Regions from separate parts of the Dactylosporangium sp. NPDC051485 genome, predicted to be linked through region 1. Evidence: riboswitches for the same ligand, from Rfam matches in the RefSeq annotation. Region 1 holds a riboswitch; the other holds the start of a gene.
What was found. A riboswitch is a leader RNA that binds a small molecule or an ion and turns the genes downstream of it on or off. The one in region 1 is predicted to bind thiamine pyrophosphate.
Positions count from the first base shown of each region.

Region 2: linked by a shared signal. The riboswitch ahead of thiS (sulfur carrier protein ThiS) and the one ahead of AB0M46_RS01480 (ECF transporter S component) in region 1 are both predicted to bind thiamine pyrophosphate.

Region 1 covers NZ_JBFAZW010000002.1:109,018-113,943, forward strand. The annotation lists gene AB0M46_RS01465 (PHP domain-containing protein) at 1-1,103, opposite strand, end outside; gene AB0M46_RS01470 (energy-coupling factor transporter transmembrane component T) at 1,148-1,942, opposite strand; gene AB0M46_RS01475 (ATP-binding cassette domain-containing protein) at 1,939-3,267, opposite strand; gene AB0M46_RS01480 (ECF transporter S component) at 3,279-3,851, opposite strand; TPP riboswitch at 3,961-4,075, opposite strand; gene AB0M46_RS01485 (alpha/beta hydrolase) at 4,128-4,926, shown strand, end outside.
Region 2 covers NZ_JBFAZW010000035.1:17,835-22,760, forward strand. The annotation lists gene AB0M46_RS21080 (hypothetical protein) at 1-63, shown strand, start outside; gene thiE (thiamine phosphate synthase) at 269-865, shown strand; gene thiO (glycine oxidase ThiO) at 862-1,902, shown strand; TPP riboswitch at 1,928-2,038, shown strand; gene thiS (sulfur carrier protein ThiS) at 2,037-2,240, shown strand; gene AB0M46_RS21100 (thiazole synthase) at 2,233-2,997, shown strand; gene AB0M46_RS21105 (thiamine phosphate synthase) at 2,991-3,506, shown strand; gene thiD (bifunctional hydroxymethylpyrimidine kinase/phosphomethylpyrimidine kinase) at 3,589-4,374, shown strand; gene thiC (phosphomethylpyrimidine synthase ThiC) at 4,439-4,926, shown strand, end outside.

The sequences.
Region 1 (4,926 bases):
TTGGCCGGGCGGGCCGCCGTCTCCTCGTACACCACGTGCGAGTCCGAGTTGGCGGTGATCCACCAGGTCTTGCCCTCGGCGAGGAGGCTGTCCCACAGGCCGCCGACGGTCGCGGTCATCCAGTCGAAGCCGCCCCAGGTGCGGTAGCTCTCCAGCGGGAAGCCGGGGAACGACTTGGCGTTGGGGGCGTTCTCGTAGAAACCGCGGCCGGCGCCGGCGCCGTTGGGCTTGGCGATGCCCGCGGCCTGGTGGCCGGGGGCGCCCTCGAAGCCGATGGCGATCCGCGGGTTGGCGTCGCGCCAGCCACGGATCTCGTGCGGCGAGTCGATGCCGTTGCGGGCCGGGTGGTTGGCCAGGAACAGCGCGTCCTGGACCCGCCGCTTGGTGACCTGGTCGCCGAGGAACTTGATGCCGGCGATGGCCAGCGCCTCGGTGACGGCGGTGGGGTCGACCGCGCCGACGACGGAGCCGTCGAAGGTGTTCTCGAACTCCTTGAGAACGGTGACCTCGTTGGCCCCCGGGTGCACGAAGACGGTGCCGTGCTCCGCCTGCGGGATGTTCCACTCCAGGCCCTGGAAGACGAGCATGTCCTTGTAGTCCGCGCGGGCCGCGCGGATCAGCGGGTTGACCTTCTCCACGCCGATCTTGGAGTGCTGCACCGTGCCGTGGTCGGTGATGACCATCCAGTCCAGGCCGTAGGCCGAGGCGTGCTTGACCTGGTCGCCCGGGCGGTACATGCCGTCGCTGGAGAACTGGGTGTGGATGTGGTGGTCGCCGGCCAGCCACTTGTAGTTGTTGAACGTCGGGCGGCTGTGGCCGTGGCGGTCCGCGCCGTCGAAGTTGTGGTCGTGGTCGTCGTCGTGCGCGTGGGCGACGCCCGCGTTGGCCAGCGCGCCACCCGCGGCGGCGGCCGCGCCCAGCAGGCCGGCGCGGCGCAGGAAGCCGCGGCGGGAGACGTCGCCGGGGGAGAGCTCACTGTCGGGGATCGAAGCGTCGAGAACCGCGGGGACGTCACCGGTGGTGTGCGGCATGTCCTCGTGGTGGTGGTGGTGATGGCCGTGGCCCATGAAGGAAGGCTCCGTTTCGCTCGCGGTGGTCCTCACGGCCGACCCTCGACGTTGTTGGAGAACAACAGGTAGCGATACGACTATGCGTACGCGAACTTCAGCACGATCACCGTGATGGCAATTGCCACCCCAGCGACCACCACCAATCCATCCGGCCAGCCGAAACGGGTCTCGCGGGCGATCGTGCGGGGGCCGGCCCGGTCGAAGCCGCGGGCCTCCATCGCCGTGGCCAGCCGGATGCCGCGCCGGATGGCCGCCACGAGGAGGCCGAACAGGGTCGAGAAGGGCCCCGCGCGGGTACCGCGGGCCCGCCGGGCCAACCGGATCAGCCGGTACTCCTCGGCCAGCAACGGCGCCAGGCGCAGCGCGGCCAGCGCCCCGATCGCGAAGCGCGGCGACACCCGCAGGTGCGCGACCAGCGAGTCGGCGAGGTCGGTCGGGTCGATGGTGGCGAAGACCACGATCCCGGGCAGCGCGACCGCGAGCAGCCGCAGCGCGTAGCCGACCGCGTCCCGCCGGATGTCGAGCCCGGCGACGTGGGCCAGGACGGGGGAGTGCCGCTCGCCGAAGAGCACGGCGAAGGCGAAGACGCCGGCCGCCGAGGCCAGCAGCGGCCAGCCGCGCCGCCACAGCACGGCGGGCGCGATCCCGGTCAGCGGCAGCGCGGCCAGCAGCGCCCCGATGACGGTGAGCGCCACGACCGGCTCCAGGCTGGTCATCAGGGCCGCGGTGACCAGGAACGCGGCGAGCAGCTTGGCGGTCGCGTCCCGCCGCGCGAGCCACCCGCCGGCCGCTGCGCTGCGCTGCGGACCGCTCACGACGGCCTCTCCGCCGCTCTCCGGGCCGCTCACGACGCCGCTCTCCCGAGCGCTCACCGGGTCAGCTCCAGGCGGCGGTCGCCGATCGAGTCGACCAGCTGCGGATCGTGGGTGACCAGGACCAGCGCCCGGCCCTCGTCGCGCAGGTCGGCCAGCAGCGTGACCAGCTCCCGCCAGGTGCGCAGGTCCTGGCCGAAGGTCGGCTCGTCGAGCACCAGCACCCGCGGCGCCGCGGCCAGCGCGGTGGCCACGCTGAGCCGCCGCTGCTCGCCGCCGGAGAGGGTGAACGGGTTGGCCAGAGCCAGCTTGTCCAGGTACAGGCGGGCCAGCAGCTCGTCCACGGCGGCCGGGGACGCCCCGCCCAGGGCCAGTTCCTCGCGCACGGTGCCGGTTACGAACTGGTGCTCCGGGTTCTGAAACACCGAGCCGATCCGACCGGCCAGCCGGGCGGCCCGCCAGCGGTGCGGCGGGCGGGCGGCGTCCCGGCCGGCCAGCTCGGCGGTGGCCGCCACCCGGCCGCCGGCCGGGCGGGTCAGCCCGCCCAGCAGCAGCGCCAGGGTGGTCTTGCCGGCGCCGTTGGGCCCCTCGACCGCGAGGGCCTGGCCCGCCAGCACCTCCTCGTCGACGACCGCGCCGGTGTGCGGCAGGACCAGCCCCTGCGCGCGCAGCAGCGGCCCGCCCGGCGCGGCGGCCGCCTTGCGGGCCGGCAGCGCGGCACCGGGCGCCCACACCGCGTCGGGGTGCTCGCCGATCACGACGGCCCGGTCGACCAGGGCCAGCGCCTCCTCGACCCGGTGCTCGACGAGCACCATGGTGGCGTCGAGGTCGAGCAGCGCCTTGGCCACGGCGGTGCGCACCAGCCGGGCCCCCTCCGGGTCGAGGTTCGCGGTCGGCTCGTCGAGCAGCAGCAGGCCGGGGCGCAAGGCGATGGCCCCGGCGATGGCCAGCCGCTGCTGTTCGCCGCCGGAGAGCGCCGCGGTGTCGCGGTCGCGGCCGTACGGGAAGCCGACGGCGGCCAGGGCGGCGTCGACCGCCGGCCAGATCTCGGCCCGCGGCACGCCCCGGTTCTCCAGGCCGAAGGCGACGTCGTCGCCGGCCCGGCGCATGACCAGCTGGGTCTGCGGGTCCTGGAACACCATCGCGGTCCCGGCCCGCGCCTCGCGGGCCGGGCGGCCGTCGACGAGCACCTCGCCCTCCTGCTCGCCGGAGTCCTCGGCGAGCAGGCCGGCGAGCGCGGCGAGCAGGGTGCTCTTGCCGGCGCCCGAGGCGCCCTGCAGCAGTACCCGCTCGCCGTGCTCGATGCGCAGGTCGAAGCCGCGCACGGCCCAGGCCTTGCGCCCGGCGTGCCGCCAGCCGAACCCGCGAAACTCGACGGAACCCATGGCTCGGCGCGTCAGACCGCGACGCGCTCCCGGCCCGACGGGAAGCGGTCGAGCACGCCCGTGCGGGAAAGGGCCCGCTGCAGGGCCCAGCTGCCCGCGCCCGCGATCACCGCGCTGCTCACGATGACCAGGATCGCGTACGTCCAGCGCTGGCCGGTCGTCATCGGCGGGAGGTACGGCAGGACGCCCAGGTCCATCAGCGCCGCCCCGGTGCCGGCCAGCGCGCCGCCGATCACGGCGTTGACCAGCCCGAATCGCCGGTAGCCGGTGGCCGCGAAGCCGAACTCGCCGCCCATGCCCTGCACCAGGCCGGACACGAGGACGCTGAGGCCCCAGGCCGAGCCCATGACGGCGGAGATGACGGCGGCGACGAGCTCGACGAACAGCCCGGCGCCGGGCTTGCGCACGACCAGCGGGCCGAGCACGGCGGGGATCAGCCACACGCCGTAGATGGCGGCGCGCCACGGCAGGGCGAAGCCGTTCAGCGCCTCCCACAGGTTGTTCCAGGCGTAGAAGACGGCGGCGAAGGCCACGGCGATGACGGCGGCCACGACGATGTCGACGGTGCGCCAACGGGTCTGCATTGGTGGATGCCTCCTAGTTCGGGGTGCCGCGGGCGCTGACAGCGTTGCCGCGGGAGGAACCAGAAGGAGTCGCGACGCCACGTGGCCACGGATGGACGACGTGACGACTGGCGTGAGGTGACCGAACTCCCTGCGCTGGCATTACCCAGATCAGGTTCGAGGGTCTGCGCCGCCGTGGTCCGGCGGTCACACTCTCAGCGCTGTGCGCTCCCCTGTCGGATGTGCAGTTGTTCCCTGAAGGTAACAGTGAATCTCCTTCGCCCGTAGGCTCGGGTCATGCAAATCACGGCGCGCGGCCTCACGTTCGACGTGGTCGAGGGCGGGCCCGAGGGCGGCGCGCCGGTCCTGCTGCTGCACGGCTTCCCCCAGCACAGCGGCGAGTGGGCGGCGGTGACCCCGCACCTGCACGCGGCCGGCCTGCGCACTTACGCCCTCGACCAGCGGGGGACCTCGCCGGGGGCCCGGCCCGAGGCGGTCGAGGCCTACCGGATCACGGAGTGCGCCCTGGACGTGGTGGCGGTCCTCGACGCGCTGGGAGTTGCCGCGGTACACCTGGTGGGGCACGACTGGGGGGCGGTGTGCGCCTGGCACGTCGCCCTGCGCCACCCCGAGCGGGTGCGCACGCTCACCGCCGTGTCGCTGCCGCACCCGCACGCCAGTGCCCACGCGACCTCGACCGATCCCGACCAGAAGGCCCGGTTCGGCTACATCAAGCTGTTCCGCCAGGCCGGCGTGGCAGAGGAGCGCCTGCTGGCCGAGGACGCGCGGCGCCTGCGCCGGCTGTTCGACGGCTCGGGCCTGTCCGCCGAGGCGGTCGACGCCTACGTGCGGCCGCTGCTGGAGCCGGGGGCGCTGACCGCGGCGCTGAACTGGTACCGCGCGATGAGCCCCCTCGACCTCGCCGGGCTCGGGCCGTGCCGGGTGCCCACGACGTACCTGTGGAGCGACGGCGACCTGGCCGTCGGCCCCACGGCGGCCCGCGCCTGCGCCGAGCACGTGGCCGCGGACTACCGGTTCGTCCCGCTTGCGGGCATCAGTCACTGGATTCCCGATCAGGCGCCATCCGAGGTTGCGG
Region 2 (4,926 bases), on a different contig from region 1:
ACTGTGAACCCTCGGACGTTGGAGACGGCAAACCCGATCGACACCTGCGCCGATCACGACTAGCCCCACTCTTGGTTGACGGCCCAGTGCCCCAGCGTCGGGTTCCAGGGTGAGTACCCCGACGGCGGCCCGCGAGTCAGGGGCGGACAGCGCGCGTTGTTGGCCGTCGCCACGATGACCCCGCGCCATCGTGCGGCCGTGGTCCGACAGGCGGCTGCAGGCCGGTCCGGTCGGGTCGTGCCTGCCGCACGTCTGCGAAGCTGACGCGGTGCGACTTCATTTGGTGACCGATACCAGGCCCGGGAAGAACCCGATCGAGACCGTCGCCGCCGCGCTCAAGGCCGGCTTCGACGTGATCCAGGTGCGGCCCGAGGACCACGTCACCGACCGCGAGGCCTACGAGCTCACGCGGCGGGTCCTGGCGATGTGCCGCGAGCTGGGACGCACCTGCCTGGTCAACGACCGGCTGCACATCGCGCTCGCCGCGGGGGCCGACGGCGGGCACGTGGGCGCCGACGACCTGCCGGTGGCCGCGGCCCGGCGCATCCTCGGCCCCGGCGCCATCCTCGGCGCGACCGCGCGGGACCCGGAGACGGCCCGGCGCGCGGTCGCCGACGGCGCCTCGTACCTCGGTGTCGGGCCCGCCTTCACCACCACCACGAAGGCCGGGCTGCCGGCCGCGATCGGCCCCGAGGGGGTGCGCGCGGTCGCCGCGGCGGTCGACGTGCCGGTGGTGGCCATCGGTGGGGTGACCGCGGCCCGGGCCCGGGAGCTCTATGCCGCCGGCGCGGACGCGGTCGCCGTGGTCGGCGCGGTCAGCGGGGCCGAGGACCCCTACGCGGCGGCCATGGAGTTCACGCGATGAGCGCCGGCATCGTCGGGGGCGGGATCATCGGCCTGGCCATCGCCTTCGAGCTGCTCGAGCGGGGTGTCACCGACATCACCGTCTACGACCCCGACCCCGCGCGCGGCGCCGGGCTGGTCGCGGCCGGCATGCTCGCCCCGACCGCCGAGGCCAACTTCGGCGAGGAGGCCCTGCAGGAGCTCATGACCGCGTCGATGCGCCGCTGGCCGGGCTTCGCCGCGCGGGTCGAGGCGCGCACCGGGCAGGCGCTGGGCTACCGCACCGAGGGGACGCTGCTGGTCGCGCTCACCGGCGACGACCAGGCCGAGATCGACCGTCTCGTGGGCTATTACCGGCGGGCCGGGGCGCCGATCGAGCCGCTCACCGGCCGCGAGCTGCGCGAGCGGGAGCCGCTGCTGTCCCCGCGGGTGCGCGGCGGGGCGTTCGCCCCCGGCGACCACCAGGTCGACCCCAGGCTGCTGCTGCGCGCCCTGCGGACCCTGCCCGTTCGCTTCGCCGCGGAGAAGATCGAAGACCTGGCCGCGGTACCGCACGAGCTCACCATCGTCGCCACCGGCGCCTCCGCGGCCGGTCTGACCGGGCTGCCCGTCCGCCCGGTGAAGGGGCAGCTGCTGCGGCTGCGCGGACCGGAGCCGCTGCTGACCCGCGTGGTCCGCGGCGTGGCGAACGGCCGGCACGTGTACCTGGTCCCGCGGGCCGACGGCGAACTGGTCGTCGGGGCCACCGAGGAGGAGCGCGGCGAGGACCGCACGGTGACCGCGGGCGGCGTGCTCGACCTGCTGCGCCCCGCCGCCGACCTGCTGCCCGGCGTCGCCGAGCTGGCCCTGGCCGAGACCCTCGCCGGCCTGCGCCCGGGGACCCCGGACAACGCGCCGGTCCTCGGCCGGCTGCCGGGCGGCCGCGCCCTGGTCGCGATCGGGCACCACCGCAACGGCGTGCTGCTCGCGCCGGTCACCGCCGAGGCCATCGCCGACCTGGCGACGCGCGGATCGACCGGCGTGAACCTCGACGCGTTCGGGCCGACCCGCTTTACCTGACGGTGGCTGCGGCGTTAAGGTCGAGGCGTACCCCACGGGAGTCCGGTGTGACCGGGCTGAGAGGGGGGCTGTGAGCCCCCGACCGTCGAACCTGATCCGGGTCATGCCGGCGCAGGGAGTCAGGAGTGAGCCGTATGCAGCTCGTGGTCAACACCATCGAGTCGACCGTCGCGGATGACATCACCGTCGCCGACGTGGTCCACGCCCTCGCGGGCGACGACCCGCGGGGCATCGCCGTCGCACTCAACGGCGACGTGGTGCCGCGCTCGCGCTGGGCCGACACCCGCCCCGCCGAGGGCGACCACGTCGAGGTGCTGACGGCGGTGCAGGGTGGCTGACGGGCTTGCGATCGCCGGGGAGGAGCTGGACTCCCGCCTGATCCTCGGGACGGGCGGGGCGAGCAGCCATGCCGCGCTCGAGGCGGCCATCCGGGCCAGCGGCACCGCCCTGGTCACCGTCGCCCTGCGCCGGCTCGACCCGGCCGCGCCGTCGCTGCTCGGCGTCATCGAGCGGTGCGGCGTGCGGGTCCTGCCCAACACCGCCGGGTGCTACACGGCGACCGAGGCGGTCAAGCTCGCCCACCTGGCCCGCGAGGCCTTCGGCACCTCGTGGGTGAAGCTGGAGGTGATCGGCGACGAGGACACGCTGCTGCCCGACGGGGTGGAGCTGGTCGCCGCGGCCGCCCAGCTGGTGGCGGACGGGTTCGTCGTCCTGCCGTACACCTCGGACGATCCCGTGCTCGCCCAGCGCCTCGCCGACGCCGGGTGCGCCGCCGTCATGCCCCTCGGCGCGCCGATCGGCTCGGGGCTGGGCATCCGCAACCCGCACAACATCGCGCTGATCCGGCAGAAGGTCACCGTCCCGGTCATCCTCGACGCCGGCATCGGCACCGCCTCCGAGGCGGCGCTGGCCATGGAGCTGGGCTGCGACGGGGTGCTGCTCGCCTCCGCCGTTACTCGGGCCGAGCACCCGGCCCGCATGGCCGAGGCGATGTGCCTCGCGGTGCGGGCCGGCCGGCTGGCGTACCTCGCCGGCCGCATCCCCCGCCGTACGCACGCGACCGCATCCAGCCCGATGGAGGGTCTCCCGTGGTAGAGCCCGGCCTGTTGATCTTCACCGACCGGCACCTGGCGGAGCGGCCGCTCGAGGACGTGGTCGCCATGGCCGTCGACGGTGGCGCCCGGGAGGTGGTCCTGCGCGAGCACGACCTGCCGCCGCGGCGGCGCCTCAAGCTGGCCAGCGCCCTGCGCACCGTGCTCGACCAGGTCGGCGGCCGGCTGCTGCTGGAGGAGGACCCGGCCCTGCGTAAGTGCCACGGCCTGGAGGACCTGGTGGCGGCCGGGGCGGACGGCGTCGCGTACGCCACCCTCTCGCCCATCTACCCGACCCGCAGCAAGCCCGGCTACGGCCCGCCGCTCGGCCTGGCCGCGCTCGGCCGCATGGCGCGGGTCGCGTCCGTCCCGGTGTACGCGCTGGGCGGGGTCGACACCCCGGCCCGGGTCCGCGACTGCCTCGACGAGGGCACGGCCGGCGTCGCCGTGATGGGCGCGGTCATGCGGGCCGACGACCCGGCCCGGCTGGTGAAGGAGTTGCTGGCCGCATGAGTGGTCCGGAGCGCAGCGGAGGGGCCACTCATCAATGGCTCAGCTTTCAAAGTTCAGGCAACCGGAGCGAAGCGGAGGTTGCATGAACCCACCGGTGGCCCTGACCATCGCCGGCTCGGACTCCGGCGGCGGTGCCGGCATCCAGGCCGACCTCAAGACCTTCGCCGCGCACGGCGTCTTCGGCACCAGCGTCATCACCGCGCTCACCGCGCAGAACACCGCCGGGGTGCGGGGCATCTCGGCCGTCGCCGCCGACTTCGTCGCCGCCCAGCTCGACGCCGTCCTCGACGACCTGCCGGTGGCCGCGGTGAAGACCGGCATGCTGGCCACCCCGGAGACGGTCGCGCTCGTCGCCCGATACGCCGCGCGGCTGCCCAACCTCGTCGTCGACCCCGTGCTGGTGGCCTCCTCCGGCGACCGGCTCTTCACCGCCGACGCCGAGCGGGCGTACCTCGAACTGCTCTTCCCGCACGCCGCGGTGGTCACGCCGAACCTGCGCGAGGCGTCGGTGCTGCTGGGCCGCGACGTGCTCGACGCCGACGACGCCGCTAAGGCCGCCGCCGACCTGGGCGCCTACGGCCCGCGCTGCGTGGTGGTCAAGGGCGGCCACCTGCGGGGCAGCACCGAGGCCGTCGACGCGGTCTGGCACGACGGCGAGGTCTCCCTGCTCACCGCGCCCTGGATCGACACCGCCAACAACCACGGCACCGGCTGCACCTTCGCCGCCGCCACCGCCTCCCTGCTGGCCGGGGGCGCGTCGCTGGCCGACGCGCTGTCCGGCGCCAAGTCCTACGTGCACTCGGCCCTGGTCCGCTCCGCGGGCTGGACCCTGGGCGCGGGGCACGGCCCGCTCGCCTGGGGCCGATAACTCACCGGACACAACAGGCTCCTTCTGGTGAAGGGGCCTGGTTCGCCATGCCCTTTTCGAGAGGATTGTCATGAAGCGGAAGGTGTACGTCCCGGGCTCCCGCCCCGACCTCCAGGTGCCCTTCGCCGAGGTGGAGCTGACGGGGGACAACCCGCCGGTCCGGCTCTACGACACGTCGGGGCCCCTGAACGACCCGCCCGCCGGGCTGCCGGCGCTGCGGGCGCCGTGGATCGCCGAGCGCGGGCCGGTGGAGCGCACGCAGCTGCACTACGCCCGCCAAGGCGTGGTCACGCCGGAGATGGAGTTCGTGGCGATCCGCGAGGGCGTCGCGCCGGAGCTGGTGCGCGACGAGATCGCCGCCGGCCGGGCCATCCTGCCGAACAACGTCAACCACCCGGAGAGCGAGCCGATGATCATCGGGTCGCGGTTCCTGGTGAAGGTGAACGCGAATATCGGTACCAGTGCCGTCTCTTCCGGCGTCGCCGAAGAGGTCGCCAAGCTCACCTGGGCCACCCGCTGGGGCGCCGACACGGTCATGGACCTCTCCACCGG